Regions from separate parts of the Butyrivibrio sp. XBB1001 genome, predicted to be linked through region 2. Evidence: a T-box and tRNA genes for the amino acid it is inferred to sense, from the RefSeq annotation. Region 2 holds a T-box; the other holds one or more tRNA genes.
The links. The T-box of region 2 lies ahead of proS (proline--tRNA ligase). A T-box ahead of a tRNA ligase gene usually reads a tRNA of that ligase, here a tRNA-Pro.
Positions count from the first base shown of each region.

Region 1: it has a tRNA-Pro gene. The T-box ahead of proS (proline--tRNA ligase) is inferred to sense a tRNA for this amino acid. The anticodon was not compared.

Region 1 is NZ_AUKA01000006.1:191,597-207,894, reverse strand. Features, by position in the region: gene G631_RS0107410 (acetyl-CoA C-acetyltransferase) at 1-304, shown strand, start outside; gene G631_RS0107405 (HD domain-containing phosphohydrolase) at 338-1,453, shown strand; tRNA gene G631_RS0107400 (tRNA-Arg) at 1,514-1,587, shown strand; gene G631_RS20140 (pectinesterase family protein) at 1,934-9,856, shown strand; gene G631_RS0107385 (THUMP domain-containing class I SAM-dependent RNA methyltransferase) at 9,969-11,117, shown strand; gene G631_RS0107380 (N-acetylmuramoyl-L-alanine amidase) at 11,124-12,170, shown strand; gene rdgB (RdgB/HAM1 family non-canonical purine NTP pyrophosphatase) at 12,167-12,784, shown strand; gene G631_RS0107370 (metallophosphoesterase) at 12,829-13,311, shown strand; tRNA gene G631_RS0107365 (tRNA-Pro) at 13,411-13,485, shown strand; tRNA gene G631_RS0107360 (tRNA-Gly) at 13,504-13,574, shown strand; tRNA gene G631_RS0107355 (tRNA-Arg) at 13,605-13,678, shown strand; tRNA gene G631_RS0107350 (tRNA-His) at 13,779-13,852, shown strand; tRNA gene G631_RS0107345 (tRNA-Gln) at 13,967-14,038, shown strand; tRNA gene G631_RS0107340 (tRNA-Lys) at 14,089-14,161, shown strand; tRNA gene G631_RS0107335 (tRNA-Leu) at 14,221-14,300, shown strand; gene G631_RS0107330 (MATE family efflux transporter) at 14,449-15,846, shown strand; gene G631_RS0107325 (radical SAM protein) at 15,965-16,298, shown strand, end outside.
Region 2 is NZ_AUKA01000012.1:103-16,400, forward strand. Features, by position in the region: partial or broken gene G631_RS0110940 (hypothetical protein) at 1-170, opposite strand, end outside; gene G631_RS0110950 (hypothetical protein) at 324-1,505, opposite strand; T-box leader at 1,715-1,983, shown strand; gene proS (proline--tRNA ligase) at 2,082-3,512, shown strand; gene G631_RS0110960 (GGDEF domain-containing protein) at 3,591-5,276, opposite strand; gene G631_RS0110965 (GGDEF domain-containing protein) at 5,269-6,993, opposite strand; gene G631_RS18905 (CCA tRNA nucleotidyltransferase) at 7,094-8,437, shown strand; gene G631_RS0110975 (PEGA domain-containing protein) at 8,448-10,115, shown strand; gene G631_RS0110980 (RNA-binding S4 domain-containing protein) at 10,117-10,356, shown strand; gene G631_RS0110985 (FtsB family cell division protein) at 10,427-10,738, shown strand; gene tilS (tRNA lysidine(34) synthetase TilS) at 10,814-12,220, shown strand; gene hpt (hypoxanthine phosphoribosyltransferase) at 12,236-12,760, shown strand; gene ftsH (ATP-dependent zinc metalloprotease FtsH) at 12,787-14,646, shown strand; gene G631_RS0111005 (alpha-glycosidase) at 14,851-16,298, shown strand, end outside.

The DNA of each region.
Region 1 (16,298 bases), on a different contig from region 2:
CCCTGTAGCAGCAACTCAGAAGGTTATGAAGAAGGCTGGATATACAATAGGTGACTTTGATCTTATCGAGGCTAACGAGGCTTTTGCAGCTCAGTCAGTAGCTGTTCAGCATGACCTTGGATTTAGCAATGATGTTCTCAATGTAAATGGTGGTGCTATTGCACTTGGACATCCTGTAGGATGCTCTGGAAACAGAATCCTTGTATCTCTTTTGTACGAAATGCAGAGAAGAGATGTTCATAAGGGACTTGCTACTCTTTGTGTTGGCGGCGGAATGGGCTGCGCAGCTATTGTTGAGAGATAATAGGACCTGATTGGCTATAGACAGGAGGATCACATGGCAGATCGTTCGATTCTAGTTGTTGATGACAATGAGATCAACAGAGGAATTCTAGGCGAGATTTTCAAGGATCAATACAATATCCTTGAGGCAGGCAACGGTATCGAGGCTATGAAGTCGATTGAAGAGAATGAAGAAAAGCTTGCGGCTATTCTTCTTGATATTGTTATGCCTGAAATGGACGGCTATGAGGTCCTTGAGGCTATGCGCAAAAAGGATAACTTAAATGATTCTATCCCTGTTCTGATGATCACAGCTGATACCTCCACGGAAGCGGAGCGTACCAGCTATCAGAAAGGGGCAGCTGATGTAATACATAAGCCTTTTGACCCTGTTATTGTGGATAAAAGAGTTTCACGTACTGTGGAGCTTTTTGACAGCAAAAACAACCTTGAAGTTCAGGTTGATGATCAGACCAGGGTATTAAAGAAACAGTTTGCATATCTTAAAAAGCAGGAGGAAAGGCTTAAAAACAGTAACGAAAGAGTTATTGATACCATCGCGACTATTGTAGAATTCAGAAGTATGGAGACTATTTATCATCTAAAGAGGATAAAAGGCTTTGTACGTACACTTGCTCTTACAGCCATGAACAATTACCCTGAGCTTGGGCTGAATCCACATCTTATCGATGTTATAACCCAGGCGTCAGCAATGCATGATATTGGAAAGATATCTGTACCGGATTCTATTCTCTTAAAGCCGGGGCGCCTCACAAGCGAAGAGTTTGAGGTTATGAAGTCCCATACAACAAGGGGAAGCGAAGTCATTGAGAGCCTAAGGGATGTTCAGGACAAGGAATATTTTGAAATATGCCTTGATATATGCAGGCATCATCATGAAAGATACGATGGCGGAGGATATCCCGATGGCTTAAAGGGAGATGAAAATTCTATCGCTGCACAGCTTACAGCTATTTCTGACGCTTATGATGCTCTTGTCAGCGACAGAGTATACAAATCTGCTTATCCTGTAGACAGGGCTTTTGAGATGATAAAAAATGGTGAGTGCGGCGTGTTCTCACCTAAGATCCTGGCATGCTTTGAATTTGCAAGGCCAGACCTTGAAAGGCTTGTGGCTGAGACTAAGGCTGCAGAAAATGCAGAAAATTAAAAAATATGTTGACAAAGAAACTGCTCGTGCATATAATATATTTTGTTGCTAAAGCGACATGTGCGTGTAGCTCAGCTGGATAGAGCGTCTGGCTACGGACCAGAAGGTCGTGGGTTCGAATCCTGTCACGCACACTTGAGCATTCAGATTATTGATCTGGGTGCTCTTTTTTTTATTCTTTTTTAATATTTTTCTGTTATCTGACAATTCTTTTTATTTCCATGAAACCGCATACATTGATTTAGGGTAAAAAATGCCTTGTTTGACAAGGGACGAAAAAGTAGACGCGTTAGTGCAATATATACAAAAACCACCCATGAAACTTTGTTTACTTTTAAGCAATATAAATGAAATAAACTTACGTTTCTCTCTTGTTTTCGTCAATGTGAATATGCTAAGATTAAGTCACATTTCATATAGGAATGTAAGCGGTTACATTATTAAAAAAGTGTAAACTTACGTTTTGTTGGGAGGAAAAATATGATCAGAAAGACGAAATGGCACAAGGTAAGTGCCAAAGTCATTGCGTCAGCATTGGCGGCGGCTACGGGGCTTTCATCTTTCTCGGGCATTGCACCTGGAAGTGTTGTATATGCTGAGACGGATGAAGAGAAGGAAGCAACTTATGAAACAAGTGCTTCTTCTGAAAAGAGCAGTGATGGGGCAAAGGCTTCTTCAACAGAGAGCTCTTTAGATGAGAGCGATGAAGGAGCTTCAGAGAACTCATCTGAGGTTTCAGATGCTTCTTCAGATTCAGCTGCACTTGATGACAGCAAGGAAGCAGAAGAGACAGACGAAAAGTCAGATCAGGAAGAACTTGCTAACAAACTTGCAACTTCTGATTCTGAGGACACTACCGCAGACAGGAACTTTGATAATTCCAAGACTGATGTTTGGGATTTTGGAGCCGAGGATCTTGGAAGCAACTACAATAACAGACTGGATGTAGCTACAATCAACAGCTTTTATTCAGTAGAGGCTGGGACAAAGGGTGTTAATATTGCATCTTTCTCAGTTGATAATGGAGACTTTGTTTTTGAGGATGGCGGATATTCTACAACTCACAGACTTAGAACTACCAATCTTGCACTTACTCACTATGATGAGAAGTCTCTCAAGGATAGTGATGGAAATGTTTATTCCGGATATATCTATTCCAATAAAGGTTCAACAGATGCTGTTTATGTAGCTCTTGAATGTCAGGCAGACGACACCATTACTGCATATGTAGCAAGTAACGGAACAGATTCTGAAGTTCATTTTAGAAACGTGGAAGATGCTTCTGATGACGCCTTTTTTGTTCATAAGAATGGTGGAAGTACAGTAACAAAGATGGTCTTCTATCCAGCAAATACAGCACAGTACAAGCTTTTTTCAGCAAGTGAGAAGCTGGTACTTGCCAGAGTTCTTAGAGAGCATGCCAAGTATTCAGATCTTACTGGCGAAGTAGAAGGATTTGAAGGCACAGGCTCTTTTGACATCGTATTTACAAACAAGGCTAATGGCAATGTTGTTAAGGCAACAGTTGCTGATGGCAAATATACAGCTAGGCTTGCACAGGGCTTTGACTATGAGCTCAGCCTTGAAGGTGCAGATGAATATGTTATTACTTCTGATAAAACTGTCAATATAAGTGAAGATACACAGAAAGATATATCTGTGGAGGGAATATCTCTTGTTGATGTAACTGGTAAGATTACAGGCATTGACGAGGATGAACTGGCAGATTTTGTGGCAGCAGCAGACTTTTCTTTTGTTCCACAGGATGAGAATTCTGTATTTGTTCCACAGATCAAGCTTTCTCTTGTAGAAGATGCTATCGAGTATGAAGTAAGACTTCAGAAGAGCGTAGAGTACGCAGTATCTGTAGAAGATAAAGAAGGTACAGCTTTTGTCGAGAATTACGATCTTCTTACAACAAAGCTTACTGCAGAAAGTGACAAAGAGACTGCAATTGAGTTTGAGGCGAAGCCTGTGTACGATGTGACGATCGTTCCATCAGGGGCTACCAAGGCAGATCTTTCAGAGGCAGTTTTCACATTCACAAGACTGGATACTGAAAATGATTTTGCTAAAGACGGATATGTATATGAGTTTACTGGCACAGAGGGTATAGCTCTTAGAAATGGTCAGTACAAGGTTGAGGTTTCCAACTCAGGAGCATATGTACAGAAGCTCACAAGCGACCTTGTAGTAGACGGCGCAGCTGTTAGCAAGGGAATTGCCTTCTCTTCTGATATAACAGAGTGGGATTTCGCAGATGCTTCTTTTGTTTCTAAGTTTGCAAATGCTACTGAAGGAACTTATAACGGTCTTTCATGGACAAACGGAAGATCTCATAACGGTGTGTATCTGTATAGTGGAGCTGGCACAATTTCCGTTCCTGTAAAGGGAGATTGCCAGATTCAGGTAACTGGTAATTATCAGTACTCCTACTACTTTGAAAATGAGAACGAAGCATCAGTTGGTGTAAAGACTGGAACAACTTCAAGTAATGAGACATATACCTATGACTATAAGGGCGGAGCAGGATATGTAGATATCACTGTTCTGGGTTCATCTTATCTGACCAAAATAGCAGCTGTATATCAGACAGAGTACAAGTCAGAGCTTACAGTTGGCGCAGATAAAGAGTATAAGACAATTGGCGATGCACTTGCAGCTGTTCGTCTTATGGATAGAAAAGATGGCGAGCGAGTAACGATCAAGGTTCAGCCAGGCAACTATGAAGAAATGCTTGTTATTGATGTTCCTAATGTAACTCTTGAAAATGCAAGCAATTCACCATCAAATGCACTTACAAATTCTGGTGTGGATATCGATGAGAATGCAGTTCGTGTGACTTGGTACTATGGCCATGGCTACACATACTACAGCATGAATAGTTCTTACAAGTATGATGCAGAGGCTCTTGCAGCTAATAAGGCTAATGGATATACAGAGGTTATTAACCCTGGTTCAGGTACTGCTACATACTGGAATGCTTCAGTAGTAGTTGATGCTGCAGGATTTGAAGCAAAGAACATTATCTTCGAGAACTCTTTTAACCAGTACATGTCTGAGAAGGCAGCAGAGGATGTTATCGTTCCTCAGTCTGGTGCCAAAGAGGGAACAGTAAAAAGAGCTTCTATGAAGGCCTTTGATACAACTGTTCAGGATAAAAAATATGTAGAAAGAGCAGCAGCACTGGCACTTACAAAGTCAGCTACAGAGATCTATTTTGAGAACTGCCGCATTATTGGCCGTCAGGATACACTTTACGGTGCAGACAATGCTACAGCAGCTTTCTACAACTGCGCAGTATATGGCGGAACAGATTATATCTTTGGCGGAATGACAGCAGTGTTTGCAAAGTGTGATCTTGTTCTTAATACAAGCGAAGATAAAAATGATGTGGCTTATATAACAGCTGCACAGCAGGCATCAAGTGCTCAGCGCGGATATCTTATGTATAACTGCACAGTTAAGAGCACAACACCAGGTGTAGATACAGCATCCAAGTATGTATCCAAGCCAGGTCAGTTTGGAAGACCATGGAAGGCAAATACATCAGAGGTAGTATTCTTTGATACAGTTGTTGAGGCTACAAACTGGAAGGATGGAGCCTATGATGAAAATGCCAAGACTTCACTTATCCAGCCAGCTGGTTGGAACACATCTCTTAGTGGAGAGTCGGCAAGAAACGTTGAGTATGGCACCTATGAAGTTTCTGGTGAGAACAACAGCGCAAATCGTGTGACATGGGTACAGCAGCCACAGACTGCAGTCCTTGCAGATGGAACAGCTATTTCAGTAGCAGCTTTCCTTGGAGACTGGGATCCATTTACAGCAAACGGCAAGGATATGTCAATCAAATTCCCAGATGGAAGCTCACAGGATGAGCCTGCAGCACCAACTCCTTCTGAAGGACCAGTTTCTCAGACTACAGAGTTTGTATTTGAATCAAGTTCACTTGAGCCATTCGCAGCTGGAGCAAAGGCTGATGGAGATACACAGAAGGCTGGCACAGAGGATTACTTCACACTTATTTACAGTGCTAAGTCAAAGGTAGATTCCAGTAGCAAGACATGGGAAGATGATTATACATCTGCTCAGAGAGTAAACTTTGGTGGCGTTGCTTCTACAGAGAAGAATGCGATCAAGTTTACAACACAGAACGCAGCAACCATTAAGGTATGGTGGGCACAGGGCGGAGATGACAGCCGTCAGATCACTGTTCTTGACAAGACTGGAGCAGCAGTTGCTACTACACAGGGAACATGGACCAAGAATTCACCATATATTTCAACTCTCAGAGTTGAGGAAGCTGGAACTTACTTCCTTGGTAACAGCGTAAACAATAACTACATCTTCAAGGTTGTAGTAACTGAGGATGTTGTAGCAGAGCCTGTAACATATGTGCTTGAGACAGCGCAGATGGCAACATTTTCTGCTGGAGCAAAGGCTGATGGAGAAGCAGAAAAGACTGGAACAGATGACTTCTTTACAATTATCTATTCAGCTAAGACTAAGGTAGATACCAGCAGCAAGACCTGGGATGATGGCTATACATCAGGAGTCAGGATCAACTGGGGTGGAGCCGGCTCTACCGAAAAGAATGCAGTTAAATTTACTACATCAAGCGATAATGCAACAGTAAAAGTTTGGTGGGTTTGCGGTGGCGACAACCGTCCTATGGCAATTCTTGATGCCTCCGGAGCAGAGGTATCAAATTCCGGTGATGGCGCAGTCAAGAATAGCCTTTATATCTCAAGCTTTGAACTTGAAAAGGCTGGAACTTACTATCTTATTCCTTCAGGCGGATCTAACTATTTCTTCAAGGCTGAGGTTACAGATGGAGCAGCAGCTGTTGTAGAAGAAAGAGCTGACTGGAGCAGTGTTGCAGCACCCGTTGTTTCAGAAGTTAAGCTTAACTCTTCTGATGCTGGCAAAATCGATGTTACTGTACAGGGTGCAGTTGGATTTGATGGTGGTGACAGTCTTGTTATCACAATGTTTGACGCTGAAGGAAATGAGATTTCTTCCGTAAATTCAATTGCAGAAGGAACTTCCTTCACAAAGAGCTTTGTGCCAACAAAGACAGGCCAGTATACATTCAAGGCTGTTCTTTCCAGAGATGATGAAGAAGAGATTAAGGAGTCCGTTATGACAGATGCTTTCTCATTTATTCTTCCTCTTGCAACACCAGCATTTAAAAATGCAGTAAATAAGGGAAATGGAACAGTTGTAGTTAAGTTCTATTCAGTTCCAGAAGCAACATCTTATTCGCTTCTTGCTACAGATAAGACAGACTCTGCATCTTTGGACAAGGCAACTGTTACTCCAGAGGCAGCAGTTGACAATGATACAACAGAATATTCTTATACATTTACAAATCTGAACATTGGCCATGAATATGAGATATCACTGGTGGCTAATCGCGGCGATGATGTTTCAAAAGCAGCTATTCTTTCTGTGGATATCACAGAAGAAAGTGAGCGCGAGTGGGTATTTGCAGCATTTGGTTCAGGAGTATCCAAGGGATCACATACAGGATATTCAGTAAATGATGATGGATCAGTGACTGTATGGAACACAGGTAATAAGGGCAAGATTGTACCAGCTTCTACAGATGGCCTTGCTTTCTATTACACACCAGTTCCAGCTGGCAAGAACTTTACTCTTACAGCTACAGCTACAATTGATACATGGGCATTTACTAATGGCCAGGAAGGCTTTGGCCTTATGGCTGCAGACAGAGTTGGGGTAAATGGTAACAGCGCAACCTTCTGGAACAATTCCTACATGGCATCTGGAACAAAGGTTGAGTACTACTATGATGCTGACAAACAGGATGCAACAGAAGATGTTACACCAGATAAGATCACAATGAAGCTTGGACTTGGCGCTCAGGAGAAGGTAGGTGCTACAACTGAGAATCTTCCACTTCTTGAGGCCGGCGATACAGCAACTATAAATGAGGCATTTTCTTCTCATATGTATCCTCTTGAAATTAGCTGTGGACCACAGGGAACAGGCACATACAACCTGTTTGCAAAAGAGACAGCTGGAACAGCAAAGGGTACAATTGAGAATCCGATCACAACTGTAACTCTTCGTATCCAGAAGAATAACACAGGCTTCTTTGTAAGTTATCTTGATGAGAACGGCAATGTACTCAGAACAAAGAAGTTCTATGATACAGAAGCTCTTAGTGCTATAGATTCTGATAATATTTATGTTGGTTTCTTTGCATCAAGAACATTTAAGGCAACATTCAGCAATATTGAGCTTACAGTAATTGATCCTTCTGAGGATGCTCCTGCAGAAGAAAAGCCAGTTACATATGTAGCTCCAAACTACCAGATTGTTTCAGCTACATATTCAAATACTGCTAAGTATGAGCTTCAGTATTCAGGAAACGCAGACGGAATCCTTACTGTAAAGGATGCGTCTGGTAAAGCACTTATTGATGCTCAGGAAGTAAAAGCTGGCGTGGTAACAAGCGTAGTAACCAAGCTTACAAAGGGCGATAATGCATTTACAGTTACATTTACTCCAAATGCTGATTTCCTTCCTGACAATGATGATCATAAGAGACTTTCATCCTATGAGACAGCTGAGTTTGAGCATGTAGTAAGATATGCAACTGTTAATGATGATGAAAAGATCTATGTAACACCTGCTGGTAAGGCAGATGCACAAGGAACAGAGGCTGATCCTGTAGATATTTATACAGCTGTTAAGTATGCTCAGCCTGGCCAGACAATTGTTGTGGCAGCAGGCACATATAGTCTTAAGAGCACAGTTAAGGTTGAGAGAGGAATCGATGGAACACCTTCAAAGCCAATCAAACTTATAGCTGATGGTGGAAGAGCAGTATTTGACTTTAACAACGCTTGCGCAGGATTTATCTTTGCTGGTGATTACTGGCATGTAAAGGGAATTGACTGTACAAAGTCTGGTAATTCCCTTAAGGGTATCCAGGTATCTGGTAGTCATATAACACTTGAAGATATCCGTGCCTACGAAAATGGTAATACTGGTATTCAGATCAGCAGATATCTTTCAACAGATGCTAGAGATGAATGGCCTAGCTACGATCTTATCCTTAACTGCACTTCCTATAGCAATGCAGATGCAGGTTACGAAGATGCAGACGGATTTGCTGCAAAGCTTACCTGCGGTGATGGAATTGTATTTGACGGATGTATCTCTTACAACAATGCTGATGACGGATGGGATCTTTTTGCCAAGGTTGAATCAGGTCCTATCGGACAGGTTACAATTAAGAACTGTGTAGCCTTTGCTAATGGATACGGTGTTGATGGTAAGGATGAAGGAAATGGTAACGGATTTAAGATGGGCGGATCTAGCATTTCTGGTCCTCATAAGCTCATCAATTCAGTAGCATGGGGAAATAAGGCTAAGGGTATTGATTCAAACTCTGGCCCTGATATCCAGGTATTTAACTCAATGTCATTTAATAATGGCAGCAACAATGTAGCTCTTTATACTAATGACACAGCAAATACAAACTACTATGTTGACGGTGTTCTTTCATATCGTACTACTGGAACAGGCACAAATGAGAACATCAAGGCTAAGGGAACACAGGATAAGAACAATATCTATGGCAAGCTTAACTTCTTCTGGAATGATGGCGAGAGTGCTAACTCAGAAGGACTCAAGGTTTCCGATGACTGGTTCGCATCACTGGAAGCGCCTTATGCTAACGCTTCAGATCCATATGCAGTTGCAGCTTCACTTAGAACATCTGATGGCAGAATATCTCTTGGAGATTTCTTAAAGCTCACAGATACAGGTGTATCCGCTCTTACAGCAGCTGGAATTGATGCTGTTGATGTAGTTGCTTCTCTTAACGGAAGTTATGAGGCTGTTAAGGATGAAAGAGATATTGCTGGATCTTCAGAAGATGCTGCTGGAGATGCGGAAGAGGAAGAACCAGTAGAACCTGAAATAAAGGGCAATTTTGTTACAAAGTGGGGCAAGACAACCTTTGTTACAGAAGATGGTCAGACTCTTACAGGACTTAACAAAATTAATGGAAATCTCTACTTCTTTAAGGCAAATGGCTCAATGGTCAAGAGCGACTATGTAACTGTAGATGAGTATACATATTACATGGATGCAGAAGGCAGGGCTGTTACAGGATTTATGACAAAGTGGAGCAACAGATACTACTTTGATGAGAACTACCATCAGGTTAAGAATAGCTTCTTTGATGTTGATGGTTATACCTACTATGCAAAAGCAAATGGTGGAATCGTTAGACAGGATTGGATCACAGTTGGTGATAACAAGTATTATGCTAAGGGTGATTACACACTTGCCAAGAACGAAACTATCACAAAATGGGGCAAGAAATATACATTTGATGAGAATGGTATTCTTGTAAAATAAAAAAGTTTACTACTCTGAGGAGCTCGCTATAATAGCGGGCTCCTTTTTATGATATAATGACCTTGTTTGTAAAAGAGTGAACAAATAATTTTTTAATTGAAAGAAAGAGTATATGAAGAAAATGGAACTTATAGCTCCTTGCCATTTTGGCCTGGAAGCGGTACTAAAAAAAGAAATTATTGACCTTGGATATGATGTTGTGGAGTCAGTGGATGGCAGAATCACCTTTGAAGGAGATGCTGATGCTGTATGCCGCGCCAATATCTGCCTTAGGACTGCAGAGAGAATTCTGATCAAGGTAGGAAGTTTCCACGCAGAATCCTTTGAGGAATTATTCCAGGGAGTCAAGGCGCTTCCGTGGGAGGAGTTTATTCCAGAGAGAGGTAAATTCTGGGTTAAAAAGGCCTCTAGTGTAAAGAGTAAGCTCTTTAGCCCATCAGACATACAATCAATAGTTAAAAAGGCCATAGTGGAGCGAATGAAACAGAGTTATCATACTGACTGGTTCAAAGAGGATGCGGAAAGCTATCCTATCAGGGTTTTTCTCATGAAAGATGAAGTAACAGTTGCTCTTGATACCACAGGAGATTCTCTTCACAAAAGAGGCTACAGAAAGCTGGAATCCAAGGCACCTATAGCAGAGAATCTGGCAGCTGCGCTTATCATGCTGACACCTTGGCATGGAGACAGGATTTTGGTAGATCCATTCTGCGGTAGTGGAACTATTCCTATTGAGGCAGCAATGATGGCAGCAAATATAGCTCCTGGTATGAACAGACATTTTACTGCTGAGAGCTGGACACATATCATTACACCTCAGAACTGGACCGATGTCAGAGACGAGGCCAGAGATGAGATAGATACTAGTGTAGAAACAGATATTCAGGGATATGACCTTGATCCTGAGATGGTTGAAATAGCCCGCATCAATGCCAAAAAAGCCGGTGTTGAGAATATGATCCATTTTCAGGCAAGAGATATTGCAGATTTAAGTCATAGGAAGAAATATGGCTTTATAATAACTAATCCTCCTTATGGTGAGCGTATTGGCGACCAGAAGGAATTACCAGCCCTTTATAAGACAATTGGAGCAAGGTATAAAGAACTTGATGCCTGGTCAATGTATCTTATAACCGGATTTGAGCAGGCTGAGAAATACATCGGCAAGAAGGCTGACAAGAATCGTAAGATCTACAACGGTATGATAAAGACTTACTTTTATCAGTTTATGGGACCCAAGCCCCCTAAGAGAAATGGATGATTGATTATGAATAATGCAGGAATGAAGAAGTTTTTTTACCAGACATCTGTCTTCACGGGGGTCTGCATGATCATGATGCTTCAAAGGGCAGCCACCAAGCATATCCTGATAACTGATGCTGCTGGGAAGGAGATAGACAGAAGCTTTAGCGAGGAATCTTTTAATCTCCTTATCAGTAGTGAGGTTTCCAATGGTCAATCAGGGAAATTAACTATCCCACTTCCAAAGAGCGTGAGCTCTGATGATATTATTCTGGAAGACAGATATATTGATCACGAACTTCTGATATACATAGATGGGCGTGAAGAAGGATTTTATCTGGATAATGCGGTGTTGACGGATCTGGATATCATAGAGAGTGCTGTGTGCATTTCGGAGAATGACTCAGGAAGTGTGTGCCTTGACTTTAAACTAGATGGACTATATGCTAACGAGAGTTCTTTGACGGAGTCTAGTACTATTGAGGTGAGCTTTTTTAAGCCCTATGACAAATATGACAACATTGTTGTGGTTGACCCTGTGGCGCCTGATACAGTGGTAGAACGTGACTCTGCAGATCCTTTGGAAAAAGATATAGCGCTTGATGTAGCTCTTTTGCTAAAGGGAGAGGCTGAAAAGGCTGACGATCGCAGTACTAAGTTTTATTATACGAGACTTTCATCAGGAGAGGTTTCACCTGAAAGGGTCAGTGAACTGATAGATGAGACTGAGGCGGATCTTGTACTGCGGATTGGAACAGAAAGCTATGAGAATCATCAGGATGGGGTAAGGTCTTACTATAATGGTGAGTTCTTTTTGAGAGGATTTAATAATGCTGAATTTGCGGGACTTATGGCAGCATCCTGCGCTTCAAAAGCTGGGGCAGATGTGGTAGGTGTCTATGAAACAAATGATGATATTTTATCCTATAGCCAGGTTCCATCTGCAAGGGTATCAGTGGGAAGTCTTGGAGGAACACAAGACCAGGAGAGATTATCTGATAAGTCATACAAACATAAACTTGCAGAAGGGCTCTATCAGGGCATAATGCAGGGATTTGAGGAGATAAAATGAGAATAGTATTTGCAACTGGTAATAAAGGTAAACTCAAGGAAATACACAAGATTCTAGGAGATCTTGGGATGGAAATCTTGTCTATGGCAGATGCCGGAGTGACTGATGATATAGAAGAAAATGGATCAACATTTTCTGAGAATTCGATGATCAAGGCAAGATCAGTAGCGAGGAGCTTAAAGGCTCTCAACCCGCAGGATGACAGCATTGTCCTTGCTGATGATTCGGGGCTTGAAGTTGATTATTTAAATGGAGAACCAGGAATATATTCAGCCAGATATATGGGCAAGGATACATCTTATGATATAAAAAATCAGGCTATAATAGACAAACTTGATGGGGTGGCAGAACAGCAGCGTACAGCAAGATTCGTATGCGCGATTTCTGCTGTTTTTCCTGATGGCAGGGAGTTTGGAACGCTTGGTAAGATGGAGGGCCATATAGCTCATGAAATAGCTGGATGTAATGGTTTTGGATATGACCCTATATTTTTCCTGCCTGAATATGGCAAGACAAGTGCTGAGATCACAGAGGATGAAAAAAATGCCATCAGCCATAGGGGTAAGGCCCTTAGGGAAATGGAAAAGGTCCTTAGAAGAGAAATTCAGGGCTGATCATTGGCTAAAAAATGGCGTAAAGAAAGGTTTTGTTTGGAAGTATGCATAAGTATCTAGTTGTAAGTGATACTCACGGAAGAGATCAGAATTTTTATGATGTTCTTGATATAGAAGAGCCATTGGATGGAATAATACACTGTGGCGATTTTGAGGGCTCTGAGGGAAAATTTGCTCTGGCAGTAGGTTGCCCTGTGTATTTTGTATCAGGCAATAATGACTTTTTCTCTGACCTTCAGAGAGAGTTGGAATTTGAACTTGATGGTCATACATTTTTTGTAACCCATGGTCATAATTATTTTGTAAGTATGGATCTTGAGAGTATAAAGAGTGAAGGAATATCAAGAGGAGCAGATATTATTATCTTTGGTCACACACATAAACCAGTTGCAAAAAATGTTGATGGTGTATATCTGTTTAATCCAGGTAGCTTATCTTATCCGAGACAAGAAGGACGAAAACCCAGTTATTTAGTGCTTTCCATCCAGGATGATGGTGAATTATCTTATGAAATAAAGTACTTATAATTACGAAAAAAAACTTGTAAAAATAGTGTTGACATTTGCTTCAAAATCATTATATAATACTTCTTGCGTTACGGCTTAAGGCAATAACGAAAAACGAATCGGGGTGTGGCTCAGCTTGGCTAGAGCACCTGCTTTGGGAGCAGGGGGTCGCAGGTTCGAATCCTGTCACCCCGACTTACGTAACGCACATCTGCGGGTGTAGTTCAATGGTAGAACACCAGCCTTCCAAGCTGGATACGTGGGTTCGATTCCCATCACCCGCTTTGGATATATTTTATCCAACACTTCAACGTGTGTCCGTAGCTCAGCTGGATAGAGCAACGGCCTTCTAAGCCGTGGGTCGGGGGTTCGAATCCCTTCGGGCACACTTATTTTTTTGAGCAGAGTACTGACCTTGGTCTGTACGAGCCAAGGGTAGATACAGACAATGGTTAATGTCTGAGTGATCTTCCCAGTCCGTTAATATGGTGGCTATAGCGTAGTTGGTTAACGCGCCAGATTGTGGTTCTGGAGATCGAGGGTTCGAGTCCCTCTAGCCACCCTTTAAGAGAATCTCCGATTTATGTCGGAGCATTTTTCTTGAATATGCTTTCAACTTGGCATACAATTATTATGTAGAAGCTCCAGCTGAATGTGGCTTAAGCTCTTACAATCTTGGGCTATCGCCAAGCGGTAAGGCACAGCACTTTGACTGCTGCATACGACGGTTCGAATCCGGCTAGCCCAGCTAGATGCGATGGATTGTTATAGTGTCGCAGCGAAGATACAAGATTATATGGGATACTAGCTCAGGTGGTAGAGCACTTGACTTTTAATCAAGTTGTCGGGGGTTCGAATCCCCCGTGTCTCATTGTTAATCCCTAGACTTCGTTTGAAGAGTAGGGATTTTTATTTTATAATTTTCACTATGCGGATATGGCGGAATTGGCAGACGCGCTGGATTTAGGTTCCAGTGGGCGACCGTGCAGGTTCAAGTCCTGTTATCCGCAGGATTAGAGGGTGTTTCATGTTTATACATGAAGCACCTTTTGCTTTTTACTTTTAATTTACAAAAAATTATTTTACAAATCATGTATCATGTATATAGGTGATAAATGATTTCTTTGAAACATAAGGTTAGAAACAGGTGCGGAAACAATGTTTGGAATAAAAAAGGCTACATCAGATAACATAATAACTGAAGGCTCCATTTGGAAGGGCATGATCTCATATTTCTGGGCTCTTCTTTTGGGAGCTTTTTTTCAGCAGTTTTATAACACCGTAGATGCTGTTATTGTGGGTAAGGCTGTTGGAAGTGAAGGACTTGCTGCTGTTGGCGGATCTGCCGCAATGGTAGTCAATCTTTTTGTGGGCTTTTTTATGGGGCTTTCTTCTGGAGCAACTGTAGTAATTGCGCAGTTCTATGGCGCTGGCAGGAAGGAAGAGGTTAAAAAGGCCGTGCACACAGCAATTGCCATGGCTATCTCTGGTGGCATTCTGATAACCATAATAGGCCTTATAACCTCGTCATGGGTTATTGATATTATGAAGACGCCTCCAGAGGTAATAGAGGCCTCTACGGCTTATTTGAGGATATACTTTATTGGAATGGTTGCTAACCTCGTTTATAATATGGGAGCTGGTATCCTTAGGGCGGTAGGTGACTCTCAAAGACCGCTTATAGTTCTGATAATCAGCTGTTTTGTTAATATCTTTTTAGATATATTCTTTGTCATAGGCCTTGGACTTGGCAAAATGGGAATTACTGAGGGTGTTATTGGTGTGGCTATAGCAACAGTAATGTGCCAGGTACTTAGCGCCATTATTGTGGTATATATGCTTGCAAAGAGTAATGATTCATTTAAACTTTACATAACAAAGATAGGAATAGACAAGGGGATGCTCTTAAGGATCATCAGTATTGGCTTTCCTGCAGGAATCCAGACTACAATGTATACTCTTTCCAATATGCTTATTCAGGCTTCTATTAATAGTTTTGGAAAAGATACCACGGCGGCCTGGGCAGCTTATGGTAAAATTGATGTTCTGTTTTGGATGACTATTAGTTCTCTTGGAACCGCGGTTACTACCTTTGCTGGGCAGAATTACGGCGCTGGCAAGTATGACAGGGTGAGAAGTAGTACAAGACAGGCCTTTGCAATTGCAGCAATAATAACAATTCCACTTAGTATTGTTTTATATTTCTTTGGAAAGGGCTTTTTATACATATTTGTGGATGATATGTCTGTAATCAATATTGGTATTCAGATGATAAAATTCCTGGCCCCATTTTATGTGACTTATGTGGGAGTTGAGATTTTTTCTGGAGTTTTGCGTGGTATGGGATCCGCTCTGGTTCCTATGCTGATTACTCTAAGCGGAATCTGTCTTCTGAGGGTTGTATGGATCCTGGTGGCCTTTCCATATAACAGAACAATTGAGATGGTGGAGACTAGTTACCCGATTACATGGATAACAACTTCGATTCTATTTTTCTTTTATTATATCTACTATGTGAGAAAGCATAAAATAAGCGGTGCAGCCAGTGAGAGATGATCATGCAGAATATCATAATTGCATATTGTGCCCTAGAAAATGTGGAGTGGACAGAAACTTAACTACTGGCTTTTGTAAGGTAAAAAGTGATCTATGTGTTTCGAGAGCGGCCCTTCATATGTGGGAGGAACCCTGTATTTCAGGGACATCAGGCTCTGGAACGGTTTTCTTTTCCGGTTGCAATATGGGCTGTGTCTTTTGCCAGAACAAGGCTATCAGCCGTGGGCAGACATACAAGGTTATTAGTACTGACAGGCTTGTGGATATCTTCTTTGAACTTGAGGAAAAGGGCGCCAATAATATTAATCTCGTCACAGGTGATATGTTTATCCCAACTATCAGAACTGCCATAGAAAGGGCCAAAAACAGAGGAATCAAGATCCCATTTCTTTTTAATACCTCATCCTATCTGGAGCTTGAATCTGTAAAAAGCCTGGATGGCCTTGTTGATA
Region 2 (16,298 bases):
TGATGACCACTGGCTCTGAGCATCTCTGGTCCATGTAAATCCTCAAGTCTATGCCATTTACGTATCTTGCTTCTAAAACTTTCAGTAGAAACTCCTTCTGGCGTGTCAGCCCATATACCTTGCCTGTGAAGTTCTACGCATTCTTTTTTAAATTCATAACTATAGCGCATGAAAATACCCCCTTACTGGATTGTCCAGTAAAGGGGGTACATATCAGCCAAGGAAACGGTCGTTTTTAACGATTAAATAAACTGGCCAACCTTCTATCAGGTAGCACTCTTTTTGTATCTTTATAATATCACATTCTAGGTTATTATCAAGCATCATATTGATACACTGAAACCTCCAGAAGATGTGGGTGCGGTGATTCCTCCGCCCATAGCAGCGCCGGGCATTGATATTACTGGAGTAATCTGGCTTGAAGTGTTGCCACCAAATATAGTAGCGGGACTAGGAGATGAACTTCCTGTTGAAATGGCACTTGAGTTTGCTGCCTTGGATTTCTCATGTTCCATAAGACCTTTGAGATATTCCTTGTCTGCTTCGGCGATTTCTTTCATTTCTTTTGCGCGGTGCTTTATCTTTAGCATCTTAAGGTCATCCTCAGACATATTAGGGTCTGGTGCATATAGGGTCTCTGACAACTCTGTAAGATCAAGATCCTCCATCATTTCAGACATGGCTTGATTCATTTGATCCATCATTTCAGTCATGCTCTGTGAGGATGCGTCTGCAACCTGCTCAGTATTTTCTGCTATCGATGCCATCATTTCTTCTAGCTCGTATTGGTTTTCTGCTAATAATTCTTCAAGAGACTGCTGGAGTTCATATTGAAGATCCATCTCTGGAATGTATTGGGAATCAACATCAAGGTCACCTTCATTAGCAGCATCTGCTAATTCTTCGCTGTCCTCAAGTTCTTCTAATTCCTCAGGATTTTCGTTTTCGTCTTCGGCCTTTTTATCTTCTATTTCTTCAAGTGCAGCACCAAAGCCCTTTTGGTGACGCTCTACCATTTCTTCCTGCTCCAGGTGAACGGCTTTTTTCCTTGCTACCTGTTCCATTGATTTGGCGTGATCTATAGCAAGCTGAAGCTCTTCATCATCGTATTCACCAGTGTTTCGAAGCCTTTTAAGGCGCATAACCTCACGCTTTGCAGCCTGAACGGCGCTTCTTGCACTGACCGAGTTTTTACTGCGGATTATTTGTGAAGATATTTTCTTGAAACTATATTGGAGTTTCTTTTTCTCATTAGATATTTCTTTAGATTTATTTCTGGAGGCTTTAAGCTGGTCAGCGTAGCTTACGCTTTGCTCAACGACGCTGGATTTCTTTTCCTGTTTCCAACGGTTGTACTCCAGCTTTCTCAGCATATCAGAGCCAGAACCTTCGGTATTCTCGATATTTGGACCTGAGGAGGATTTTGACGCAGATTCGCCCCATGAAGATTTACCTGTGTACATATTTGAGTATGAAGTTACATTACTCAGAATACCTACCGACATTTGCATCCTCCATGACGCATCTGGCACAAAAATCCATTTTGGCACATTAACCCTTATCACCATTTATATCGGCAGTTTGATTGATATAGTTTATATGATAACTTCATAAATGTACAAAAAGATTTATTTGGTATGCATATCAGTATTTTTATCACAAATCATTTCTTGACATTAATTTGAAATGTGAATAAAATCATCTTTAAATATATTTATAGACGTTGAAGAGGAATAGTAACTGCGTAAGCGTTTCAGAGAGAGGGCTATTGGTGGAAGGCCCTTACGATAAAACAGTGAACCTGCCTTGGAGTTCTGTGTGAGATTACTGATCACAAGCCATATTTAGAAACGTATTCGGAGAGTGACAGGTTATGTAAGCACAGCGTATCCCGCGTTAAGGGTTAATGAAGAGAAATCTGGGATATTTGCCATAGACCAGATTTAAATAGGGTGGTACCGCCGATTACCTTCGGTCCCTGTTGTAGGGATCAGAAGGTTTTTTTATGCCTTTAATCCCGCATTTTGTAAAGCGCTGGTTTAGACCTGCGCAACACAGAAACAATGAAAAGGAGAAGAAAAATGGCAGACAAAAAACTCGTAGCAGAAATCACATCCATGGATGAAGATTTCACACAATGGTACACAGATGTGTGCATCAAGGCTGACCTTGTAAGCTATTCTAACATCAAGGGATGCATGGTTATCAAACCAGCAGGATATGCAATCTGGGAGCTCATCCAGAAGCATCTTGATGCAAGATTTAAGTCAACAGGCGTTCAGAACGCTTACCTTCCAATGTTTATTCCTGAATCACTTCTTCAGAAGGAGAAGGATCATGTAGAAGGCTTTGCTCCAGAGGTTGCATGGGTAACACACGGAGGACTTGAGCCACTTACAGAGAGATACTGCGTACGTCCTACATCAGAGACTCTTTTCTGCGATTACTACAAGAATGAGATTCATTCCTACAAGGATCTTCCACAGGTTCTCAACCAGTGGTGCAGCGTAGTTCGTTGGGAGAAGGAGACAAGACCTTTCCTTAGAAGCCGTGAGTTCCTCTGGCAGGAAGGACACACAGCACACGCTACTTTTGAAGAGGCAGAAGAGCGTACACAGCAGATGCTCAATGTATATGCTGATTTCCTTGAGAACGATATGGCTATTCCAGTTATCAAGGGCCAGAAGACAGATAAAGAAAAATTCGCAGGAGCTGAGGCTACATATACTGTAGAAGCTCTTATGCATGATGGACGTGCTCTTCAGAGCGCAACCAGCCATAACTTTGGCGATGGATTTGCCAAGGCATTTGGAATCCAGTATGCAGGCAAGGATAACCAGCTTCACTATGTAAATCAGACTTCATGGGGACTTACAACACGTACAATCGGAGCTATGATCATGGTACATGGTGATAACTCAGGTCTTGTAGTACCTCCTAAGATCGCTCCAATCCAGGTTGTAGTTATTCCTATCCAGCAGAAGAAGGAAGGAGTACTTGAGGCAGCAAATAAGATTGCTGAGAGTCTTTCAGATTTCAGAGTTAAGGTTGATGATACAGACAGAACACCAGGCTTTAAGTTCGCTGAGCAGGAGATGAGAGGAATTCCGGTTCGTGTAGAGATCGGACCTAAGGATCTCGAGGCTGGCAAGTGCGTACTGTGCCGTCGTGATACAAGAGAAAAGATTGAATGTGCAATTGATGAAGTTCCATCCAAGATGGCAGAGCTTCTTGATCAGATTCAGAACGATATGTTCAATAGAGCTAAGGCACACCTTCAGGCGCACACATTTGCAGCTCACAATAAGGAAGAGTTTGCAGAGGCCTTCAAGGAGACAAAGGGCTTTGTAAAGGCTATGTGGTGCGGATGCCGTGAGTGTGAGGACAAGATCAAGGAAGAATACAATGTAACAAGCCGTTGCATTCCATTCGAGCAGGAGAATCTTTCAGACAAGTGTATCGTATGCGGACAGCCAGCCAAGAAGATGGTTTACTGGGGAAGAGCATACTAATTCTATTAGTGTTATAGGACAAAAGAAAAGCAGGAGCGCCAAGTTTGGTTCTCCTGCTTATTTTTTTCCTAATAATACTTAATCTCTTTTCATCATGTGACTATAGAACTTGCGCTTATATTCATACATTCTTTTATCAGCAAGCATGACTACTGAATGAGTATCTCTATCCTTGGTTTCTGACCTAAAAGCATATCCGTAAGATACGCTGTGGTTAGCTTCCGGATCTGTTTCATCAAGAGCAAGGAGTTTGGAATCAAGAGTCATCAGCATGGAATCCAGCAGCTCTTTTTCTATATTAGTAAAAAGAACTAAAAACTCATCGCCCCCAATTCGGAAATACTCGCCGGTTCCTTCAAATACATCCTTAAGGCATGTGGCAAAGGATTTAAGAAGTTTGTCTCCTGCGGGGTGACCTGAGTTATCATTAACTTCTTTTAGCCCGTTCAGGTCAAGGCTCAGAATACAGAAGTCATCTTCTGATTGATTAAGTTCCAAAAGCCTTTTATCACAGCTTACTCTGTTAGGAATATCCGTTAGATTGTCAACGTAGGCTATCTGAGTCAGTGAGGCATATTCCTGTCTCTGGGCAAAGGTTCTTGTCATAAAGATGAAATGATGTAATAGCTGCGTTATAACAAAGAACAGGCTTCCAGCTGGAACAAGGAAGTTTAGTACATAGCTTTGTCTATAGTCTACTATGACGCTTAACAATCCTGCGATGCCATACACTGTAAACGAAAGAGCCAGAATCGTTAGTCCCAGCATCAGGATTCTGGTGGAGGGATTCTTGGATTTAGCCTTTATATCTCTTATGTCATAAACTATCAAAAGAACTAGTCCCAGAAGGCACATAACATAAAATGGCATTCTGAAGTGATGGATGTGAACCCTGTTAAAAAGATGAAGGGCGATAAAGAGTCCGGCAAATATCAAACTTGAGAATCCCAGAAAGATTGTAACGGAATTGGACTGTCTCTTGTGAAGGATATAAACAAGAAGATACATCAGGGGCAGAATAAGATACATTGCGGAGTATTCCAAAAATGTGGCAAAGGGAGTACTAACATAAAAATCAATCACATCATAGGCATTTATCATCCACAGCCCGGTAACTGAGCTTAGTATAGAGCATACAACCTGAGAGGATACCCCAGTTGTCCTTACATAGAACAAAAGAGATATTATAAGGAATACTAATCCAAACAGGATTAGAAAAATGGATGTAAAGCCAGGGAAAAGAACAGAATTTAAAAGAATCCTGTAAATGTCATCATAATTGCCAAGGAGAGGACTTAAGATATCAGCTCTTGAGTCGTTTTCTGTAATATATAGGATGATCGATAGCTTTTTTCCTGCATAATCCGCTGGAAGCCCTACACTATGGAAACCGATGCCGATAAAGGTTGAACCAGAGGTGTCTTCCGTGTATTCTTTTTTGATAAGAACATCATCAAGATATACCTCATATGCACAGAACTGAGTTTTAAACATTAGATAAGGGAAGGGCGCTTTTACGTCAAGAAGGGGTTTTGGCATGGTAAGTGTGAGGATATCACCCTTTGAAAAGGTAGTATCTATCTGGGACCCAAGGTGTTCTAAGTTTGTGTTTAGATAGTGTTCATTGCGATAAGAAATGGTCCAACCCTTGTCGAGGGTAATAACAGGATATTTGGGGGTAAAAGAGAACATAAGACTAAGGCCGGCAATTATTGCCAGCATGAGAATAATAGCAATGATCAGGAAAGATCTCTTTTTATACATTAGTAGTCACCTCCTGATCTTCTTTTCCGTGATGCTCACGTTTCATCTCATACATCCTGTTGTCTGCAAGCATATAGACCTCATTGGCTGAACTGTTTGGAACCTCAAAGCTGTAGGAATATCCATAGGAAACGCTATACTGAAAAGCCTGTTCCTTATGATTCCAGTCACTTATGATGGAGTAAAGCTCATGAATACGCTTTGTTAGATTAAGAGTTCTATCTTCCATCAGAATAACGATGAATTCGTCACCGCCCATGCGTCCTACCAGATTGGCATCCCAGAAGCAGTCAGATAGAATTGTAGCAAAACCTGTAAGGAGACGGTCTCCCTCGTGGTGTCCAAGGGTGTCATTTACCTGTTTTAGCCTGTTGAGGTCAAGGCTTATGATGGCATAGGTGCTGTGCTCAGAAGAAATCATCTGCATTACCTGCTCACACCGTGCTCTGTTTGAAAGACCTGTAAGTGCATCAGTATAAGCTAAATCCGCGATTTTACTTTGCATAGATGCAATATTTGAGCTAAACAAACTGTAATATAGGTAGCTGATCATGAGGCAAACCACAAATATCAGGGCGCCAAGGGTAAAACCTGTGAGCGAAGCATTGGTTTCACCACCTCCATGACCATATTTCAATAGGTTATATCTGACGATATCTATTACGGAAAACAACATGAAAGCTACAAGGCCAAATACAAATATGTTGTCTGCAGCAAAAACATTTTTTACACTATCGTTTCTATGGGCAGCATAGTCCCGGAATATCAGGACCACAGAAATAACAAATTCTATTCCGGATACAATGTGCAGAACGTGAGTAAAGTCAGAAAATCTGGCAATGTGAGCAAAATGAACAACTATTGATGTGAGGAAAAGGCCGATGTCAATTAAAAAGAGACTGGCAAATATCTTTTTGGCTTTTCCGTTATATACACTCATCAGATAGCCGACTATTACAGTTGGAATGTTATAAAGTGAAGCATATTCAAGAATTGTATTGTTGATACTGTTATCCAAAAGCAGGTCGAAAACCCTGTAATAGGACATGACATATATGCCCAGCATAATGGATATTAACCCGCTAAAGAGAATTCGAAGGTCATTACTGTGATAAATAAAAAGATATGGTGACAGGATTATAAGGATGATTCCCAAGGTGAACAAAAAGGCACCAACAGCGATAGGTATAAAGGATTTATGAAAGTCGAGAATCTGGATGTCATCTCTTTCGCCCATATATACGCTTGACAGCCCGGAAAAAGAGGCATTTCTTCCACCAATTAGCTGAATGGTGAGAGTTTTTCCTGCGTAATCATTGCCGAGACTGATATAGTGGTTCTTTTTAGGAACAGTATTTCTATCCAGATAATAGTCCATTCCAAAGTCATAGATCAGTTTTTCGTCCAGATAGACGTAGACAAGAGCATGAATAGAATAGAAAGAAAGACATGGATCATCAAAGCCCACATTATCAAGAGTTCTCGAAATAATAACTTTTTCGAACTCATTTATTACTCCAATGTCGGCTTCAGAAATATCATCGCAGTGGAAAAGCTGTCCTTTACAACTTACTGTCCAATCATCGTCTAAAGAGATGACCGAATCAGGAGGAGTTACTATCAAATCCATCATCTTAACCGAAAATATAGCGATAAGTAGCAGGATGATAACAGCAAAGGACAACAAGAAAATCTTAATCGCCTTTTGATATTTCATAATAAAATCCTCTTAATTACATATATTTAGTATACTTCCATTAGGAGAAATTGCCTAGCATATTATTCACAAGTAAAGGTGTTTAAGCTATTATTGAGATATGAAGATTAATTTACCAGATAATGCAAAAATAATATTAGATACGATCCACCAAGCTGGATATGAGGCTTATGTAGTTGGAGGATGCGTTCGCGATGCAGTCCTTGGCAGAATACCAGGAGATTGGGATATCACCACAAATGCACTGCCTCAAGATATCAAAAAGCTTTTTAGAAGAACCATTGATACAGGAATAGAACATGGAACAGTTACCGTCATGATGGGAAAAGAGGGATATGAGGTAACTACCTATAGAATTGATGGCAAGTACGAGGATAACAGACATCCAAGCGAGGTTACATTTACCAAAAATCTTACAGAAGATATGAAGAGGCGTGACTTTACTATCAACGCCATGGCCTATAGCGAAGAAGAGGGCCTGATAGACAGATTTGGAGGGATTGAAGATATCAAAAAGGGTCTGATCAGGTGCGTAGGAGAGCCAAGGGAGAGGTTTTCTGAGGATGCACTCAGGATCATGAGAGCGATAAGATTTTCAGCCCAGCTTGATTACTCAATAGAAGAAAAGACTAAAGAGGCAATAAAAGAGCTATCTCCAACTCTTGAGAAGATAAGCGCTGAGAGAATACAGGTAGAACTTGTGAAACTTCTTTTGTCAGATCATCCAGAAAAAATGAGAGATGCATATGAACTTGGCATAACAAAGGTCATATTGCCTGAGTTCGACGCATGTATGGAGACAGATCAGAACAATATCCATCATGCTTACTCCGTTGGTGAGCACATTATAAAAGCCATGGAGGAAATAAGGCCAGACAGAGTATTAAGACTCACTATGCTAATGCATGATATGGCAAAACCTGCTACAATTACAGTAGATGAAGAAGGAATAAGCCACTTCCACGGACATGATGTGGAAGGTGTGAAAATGGCCAAGGATATTTTCAGAAGGCTGAAATTTGACAGAGATACTATGGATAAGGTTTGCAATCTTATCCTGCACCACGATGAAAGATTTGAAGCTACCCCCAGAAACGTCAGAAGAGCCATGAACCGCGTAGGCGTAGATGCTTTTAATGACTGGCTGGAGGTCAGACACGCAGACACTCTTGCCCAGAGCGAGTTTGCAAGAGAAGATAAGCTAAGAGACATTGAAGATATAAGAGCTCTATATGAGGAAATTCTCAGGGAAAAAGAGTGTGTCACCCTAAAGGACCTTGCTGTAAATGGCAAAGACCTTATAGAACTTGGAGTAACGCCTGGAAAGACAATTGGAAATATACTAAGTAATATGCTTTTGGATGTTTTGGACAATCCAGAGCATAACACCAGGGAGTATTTGCTAGAGCCGGAGCGCCTAAGAGATTTTATGAGGGATCATTGAGGGGATAAAAGTGAAAAAGATATTGGCTCTTTTGTTAATTGGAGTAATGATCATGGCCTCGAATTCCGCAGTAGTATCAGAGGCTACAAGCGGTGGGAAGGTTAACGTTTCTCTTATTGGCAGGTATGATTCAGCTGATACTGCAGCCATTAGGTCAATTGATGTGGATAAAAAGGAAATACGACTTAGAAATCACTCCACAGGCAAGACCTACACTCTTAGCTATGACAACACCAGTATGATGTATGACATCTATGGAAGGGCACTTTCGCCTAGGCTTTTGGAAGTTGGACAGATTGTAGATGTTACCTTTTTAAAGAGTACCAAGCATATCACAACGCTGGATGTTTCCAGGAAGGCTTGGACTATTGCAACTACAAGAGATCATGACTTTGTCAGATATGATGGCACAGCAAGAGTAGATGGCAGCATTTATAAGATTGATCCAAGGACTCTTATCATAGCCGAAGATCAGCTGGCTCTTGCAGAGGATATCCTTGAAACAGACACAGTAACAGTTTGCGGTATAGACAATGATATTTATAGCGTTGTTGTTGAAAGCGGGCATGGCTATGTGAGTCTATCATCTGAAATGGTGGAAAACCAGAGCCTTGTCGGAGCCTGGATTGAGCTTGATAATGCAGTAATTCATAAGATTTCGCCTAACATGCTCCTAAGCGCGCCTGAAGGGGATTACACATTGCAAATCCTTGGAAATGGAGCCAATTACCAGACTGAAGTTAATATATCCCGTAATCAGGAAACAGTTGTCGATACAAGTGAGGTTAACATTTCAAGGCCCAAGGAAGGCCTGGTTACCTTTGAGATTGAGCCGGAAACAGCAGAAGTTTTTGTGGATGGTCAGAGAGTCCTGACAAAGGTTCCTCAGACTATTCAGTATGGTTATCATAATCTGAAGATCATAGCTGATGGCTATATTACCCAGACCAAGTACCTCAAAATAGGAACACCCAAGTCTGTTATCAGCTTATCTTTGGAAAAGGATTCTGCAGCAGTTGAAAGTAGTAGTGCGGCTTCAGCATCTACGCTTCCTCATAAGGAATCCTCTGATCTTAGCAACAAAGACGCAAGCAGGGATAAGAGCGCAAGCACAGCAACTACGGCTGAGCAAAAGAAAAAAGAAACAGTAAGCCAGAATTCATCTGATAATCCAGCGCAGAACAAAGTGATCGAGGGCTACAAGATATATGTGGATGAACCAAATGGAGCAGAGCTTTATTTTGATGGTAGTTATATAGGAATGATTCCATGTAGTATAGCCAAGATTTCCGGGAACCATGAAGTTATCCTGAAAAAAGATGGCTACGAGACAAAGAGCTACAGAATTCATATAGATACATCCAAGACAGATCTTGAATATAAGTTCCCGCCAATGGTCAAGATTAAGTCTGATGAAGATTCATCATCAAGTGCTACGACAGCTTCAAGTTCATCAGGTGATTCTTCTTCTGACGCTTCATCAGAGAAATCATCAGATTCATCAGGGGATGCTTCTTCAGAATCCAGTTCTGGCGGACAGGACTCCTCCAAGGATGCAAGTTCAGGAGAAAGCTCTGATGATAGCTCTTCTTCCTCATCATCTGATGGAGGAACACATTCAGGCAGTACAGAAATAAGCGATGCAGCAAGCACAGCCTCTGCATCTTCAGGAGATTAAAATGAGATTAGACAAGTATTTAAAAGTAACAAGACTTATAAAAAGACGCACAGTTGCCAACGAAGCCTGTGATGCAGGGAGAGTACAGATAAATGGCCGACCAGCCAAGGCTTCTGCAGAGGTGAAGGTTGGAGACAAGATTACGATTGGATTTGGTAACAAAGACGTAAATGTAGAAGTATTAGATGTGCAGGAAACCATCCATAAAGAGGACGTAAGTCAGCTTTATCGTTATATTTGACACGAAATAAAAAACTGTATTATTATAAATTTAGGAAAATTTCAATATTTTTTGTATGAGGGAAAGTATTATGGCAAGGCGAGCACGCTACAAAAGGCGTCGCTTCCAAAATACGGCAGGTATGATCTGGGCTAGTATTGTAGTGCTGATCTTAGTCACGGTTGTATCAATATCGAGTGTTTCGCTAGTTAAAAAAGCCAATGAATATCAGGCTAGAGAGGAGGCACTCGTTGCACAGATCGAAGAAGAAAATAAGAGAAGTGCAGAGATTGCCGAATTTGAGAAGTATACGCATACGCGTAAGTACATAGAGGATACAGCCAGAGATAAGCTGGGACTAGTATATCCCGGGGAGATTGTCTTTAGAAATGAAGACAACTGATCATGAACTGAGGCGCAGGCATCAATACGAGGAAACGTATGAAGTCTGCGCTTTGCTTTTTTCCTTAGGTTTATTATGAATAATTTTGAAAATAAAGTTTATGAGTTTATTAAAGTTAATAATATGATCAATCCCGGAAGCACTGTGCTTGCGGGTTTTTCGGGTGGTGGCGATTCAACTGCCATGCTTCTTGTGCTGTGCGCCCTAAAAAAGGTTCTTAACATTAAGATAGTTGCGGTGCATGTAAATCATGGTATCAGGAAAGAGGCAACTGAGGACGAGGCTTTTGTAAGGGCCTTCTGCACTGAACATGATATAGAGTGTGATTTTTATAATAAAGATATTCCTGCCTTATCCAAAAAGTGGAAGATGACTGAGGAGGAGGCTGGAAGACGCGCCCGCTACGAGGCATTTGAGGAAACAGCTAAAAGAAAAGGTGCAGACTGTATAGCTGTTGCCCATCACCAAAATGATGTGGCTGAGACACTTCTTATGAACCTTCTAAGAGGAAGCGGACTTCATGGAGCAGGCGCTATAAGACCGGTAAGAGGAAACATAATAAGGCCTTTTTTATGCGTCACACGAGATGAAATTGAGAAATATTTAAAAGCAAAGAGACAGCTCTTTTGCCATGATAAAACCAATGATGAGAATATCCATACCAGAAACATAGTGAGAAATATTCTCATCCCAAAAATGGAAAAAGATGTAAATAGTAGTGCTGTAGCGCATTTGTGCAGAGCTGCTATTGAGTTTGCCAAGGCAGATGATTATATCCAGAATAGGACTGATGATGCTTTTAAGCAGATAGTCAAGGGGAATAAGAGTAAGCTTTTGATAGACCTGAAGTCCTTTAGGGGCTGTGATGAGGCTATTAAGGCTAACATTATATTAAGAAGTCTTGAGAAACTCACGCCTCACAGAAAAGACATCACGTCAGCCCATGTTGACTCTATACTTGCTCTATCTTGTGATTCATTCGGAAGCGCCTCTGTGGACCTGCCATATGGGCTTATAGCAAATAGAAGCTATGATGAACTTACCATAGGCAAAAAGGACACAAAAAATTCACCTGATAGTGCAAAAGAGGTAGAAATACCACGGACTTTGGATGTGGGCGATAAAATATCGTTTGAAATTCCAAATTTAGGTGTGGCACATATAAGTATATTGCAATATAATGGTGGGAAACTGTTTCCGTCGTCAGCGTATACTAAATGGTTCGATTATGATAGAATACAAGGAGCTGTTTTTAGATGCCGCAGACCAGATGATTACATCCTTCTAGAGCAGGAAGATGGCCTTCACAAGAAGAAAATAAGCAAGCTTATGACTGATGAGAAGGTACCAAAATCTAAACGGGATGAGATTTATCTCTTGACGGATGGTAGTAGCGTTTTATGGGTTCCGGGAGTGCGAATGAGTGGAGCCTATAAGATCAGCGATACAACAGGCAGGATATTAGCTATAAATATTGAATAATGGAGGTTTTTAATAATGGCTGAATCAGTTCGTGTCCTTCTTACAGAAGAGGAAGTGGATAAGAGAATCCAGGAATTGGGAGATATGATTAGCAGGGATTATCAGGGCAAGTCAATTCACCTGGTATGCGTCTTAAAGGGCGGTGTTTTCTTTATGTGTGAGCTTGCTAAGCGTATTACTGTTCCTGTAACTATGGACTTTATGTCTGCTTCCAGTTATGGAAGTGCTACAAAATCAAGTGGAGTAGTTAAGATTGTCAAGGATCTTGATGAACCACTCAAGGACAGAGATGTTCTTATTGTTGAGGATATCGTTGATTCAGGCAGAACTCTTTCATATCTTATAAAGATGCTCGGAGACAGAGGACCATCCAGCATCAAGCTTTGTACACTACTTGATAAGCCAGAGAGAAGAGTTACAGATGTCAAGGTTGATTACACAGGATTTGAAATTCCTGATGAGTTCGTAGTAGGCTATGGTCTTGACTACGACCAGAGATATCGTAATCTTCCTTACATTGGCGTAGTAGAGTTCAACTAATTATCCTTGAAGGGGGTAAGGGGAATTTGAATAAATCCAGAAGTTTTAATTCGCTGTTCATAATCATTCTGATAATGCTTGCTTTTGTAGTTGTTATGGAATACGGCAGCGGACTACTAAATAATAGTAATGATGTGTACAACGTGACAACACTTACAAGAGATATAGAAGCTGGTCAGGTTGGAAAAGTTGTCATTATGCCAAATGCAGAGACTCCCACTGGATCTGTAAGAGTATTGTTTACTGACGGAAGTGACGAGGTTCTTTTTTACTCAACAGACGTCACAAAGGTAGAAGCTCTTTTGACTGGAACAGATGTGATCTTGGAGGTCAAGGACATACCTTCTGAGAATATACTGATAAACGGTATTATTCCAATAGTAGTTGGTCTTGTTATCATGGTATTTTTCTTTACTATGATGACTGGAATGCAGGCTGGAGGCGGAACAAATGCCAAGATGATGAACTTTGGCAAGTCAAGAGCCAAGATGTCCACCAGCGAAGAGAATAAGACCAAGCTCGATGATGTAGCCGGACTTAAAGAAGAGAAGGAGCAGCTTGCAGAGATCATTGAATTTCTAAAGGATCCTGCCAAGTTCACCAAGGTTGGAGCAAGAATACCTAAGGGCGTTCTTCTTGAAGGTGCTCCTGGTACAGGTAAGACGCTTCTTGCCAAGGCTATAGCTGGTGAAGCGGGAGTTCCATTCTTTACAATATCAGGTTCAGACTTTGTTGAGATGTTTGTTGGTGTAGGTGCATCAAGAGTTAGAGATCTTTTTGCAGATGCAAAAAAGAACGCACCATGTATCGTCTTTATCGATGAGATAGATGCCGTTGCCAGAAGACGTGGAACCGGTATGGGCGGCGGACATGATGAGAGAGAGCAGACTCTTAACCAGATGCTGGTTGAGATGGATGGATTTGGAACCAACGAGGGAATCATTGTTATGGCGGCTACAAACCGTGTAGATATCCTTGATCCAGCCATCATGAGACCAGGACGTTTTGATAGAAAGATCACTGTTTCAAGACCTGATGTAGGTGGAAGAGAGGAAATCCTCAAGGTACATGCCCGCAATAAGCCACTTTCCGATGATGTTGATCTTAAGAAGGTAGCACAGACTACAGCTGGATTTACTGGAGCTGATCTTGAGAATCTCCTAAACGAATCTGCTATTAATGCAGCCATGGGTAACAGAGGAGTTATCAAGCAGGAGGATATAGAACGAGCATTTATCCAGGTTGGAATCGGTACTGAGAAGCATAGCCGTATCATTTCCGACAAGGAAAAGAAAATCACTGCTTATCATGAGACTGGTCATGCAATCTTGTTCCATGTTCTTCCAGAAGTTGGACCAGTACATACAATATCTATCATTCCTACAGGACTGGGGGCAGCTGGTTATACAATGCCACTTCCTGAAAAGGATGAAATGTTTATTACCAAAAAGAGAATGCTTGAGGATATCATGGTTTCTCTTGGCGGAAGAATTGCAGAAGAGATCATTTTCGGCGACATTACTACTGGCGCTTCAAGTGATATCAAAAAGGCAACTACTGAGGCCAGAAACATGGTTACCAAATATGGCATGTCGGGGAATATAGGCGTCATAAATTATGATGAGAATGAGGAAGATGTATTTATCGGATACGACATTTCTCATTCCAAAAAGCACAGTGAGTTCATGGCGGGGGAAATCGATAAAGAAGTTAAGATGATCATCGATAAATGCTATGCTAAAGCTAAGGAAATAATACTTCAGTACGAAGATATACTCCATAGCAGTGCGAATCTGCTGATTGAGAAAGAAAAGATTGGCAGAGAAGAATTTGAAGCTCTCTTTGAGGGGAGAGAAATCATTACTGACGTGGATGTAGAAATATAATTTAGTAATAATGCACAAAAACATACAGCTGTTTTTGACAAATTTGTGAAGTATTAGTCTTTACGCGGGTATGGGTGGATGTTAGTATAATATGCGTAACCCCCCAATACATTATATAGTTTTTTGCTATACCCCATAAGAAAGAAATACCTTCTCTAAAAAGACAGCGTCGTAGCTGTCTTTTTTGCATGTATAGGAAAGAGTATGAACACAAAAGCTTTATTTCATGATATGACCCTGGATTATTTAAGACCAGCGGAACCAGATAAGAATAGAAAGACACAGGTAAGACTTAGAACTGCCGCAGGGGATAAGGTAGAACCTACACTTGTTTGGGGTAATGAGAGACGCAAGATGCGCCTTAGTGAAACTGATGGTGAGTTTGCTTATTATGATGTGGAAGTGAAGACAGGAAGTGAACCTGTGATGTACTACTTCGAGATAAGTGCTGATGATGGCAATGCTTTGATATACGATAAGAGAGGCTGCAGCAGGAATATCCTTGATAGCATGAAGTTTAAGATATTTCCAGGCTTTTCTACACCATCATGGGCCAAGGGTGCTGTTATGTATCAGATCTTCGTTGACAGATTCTGCAATGGAGATAAGTCCAATGATGTACTGACTGGAGAATATGTTTATAACGGACACAAGAGCATTCATGTTGATGAATGGAGCCAGTATCCAGATTCAAAATGGGATTTTGGAGAGTTTTACGGCGGAGACCTTAAGGGTGTAATGGACAAGCTTGATTACCTTAAAGACCTTGGAATAGACGTGATCTATTTTAATCCACTGTTTGTTTCTCCATCTTCTCACAAGTATGATACTCAGGACTACGATCATATTGATCCACATTTTGGAGTGATATTGGATGATGAGGGTGAGCTTAATGACGGTTCACAGGATAACTCAAAGTCCACAAGATATATTAGCAGAGTTACCAGTAAAAAGAACCTGGAAGCCAGTGATGCCCTTTTTGCGCAGCTTGTAGAAGAGGCTCACAAGAGAGGCATAAGAGTAATTCTGGACGGAGTATTTAACCACTGTGGTTCCTTTAACAAGTGGCTGGACAAAGAGCGTATATACGAAAAATCCAGCGATTATAAGAAAGGCGCCTATGTGGCTGGCGACAGTCCTTATCATGACTTCTTCTCTTTTAACGGAGGAAACTGGCCATACAATGGAAATTATGATGGCTGGTGGGGCTATGATACCCTTCCTAAACTCAATTATGAAGGCTCTAAGGAGCTTGAAGATTATATAATAAGAATCGGACGCAAATGGGTTTCTCCTCCATACAATGCTGATGGCTGGAGACTTGATGTGGCGGCAGATCTTGGCCACTCCAGGGAGTACAATCACAAGTTCTGGAAGAAATTTAGAGCAGAGGTCAAGAAGGCCAATCCAGAGGCTATAATTTTGGCTGAGCACTATGGACCAGCAGGCGAGTGGATGCAGGGAGATGAATGGGATACTGTAATGAACTACGATGCCTTCATGGAGCCACTTACCTGGTTCCTGACTGGAATGGAGAAACATTCAGACGAATTCCAGCCTGCAAGAGTAGGTAACGCAAGAGAGTTCTTTGACACTATGAACTACTGTGGAGGCGAGAATTTCAGCATGCCTTCCCTTTACACTGCTATGAA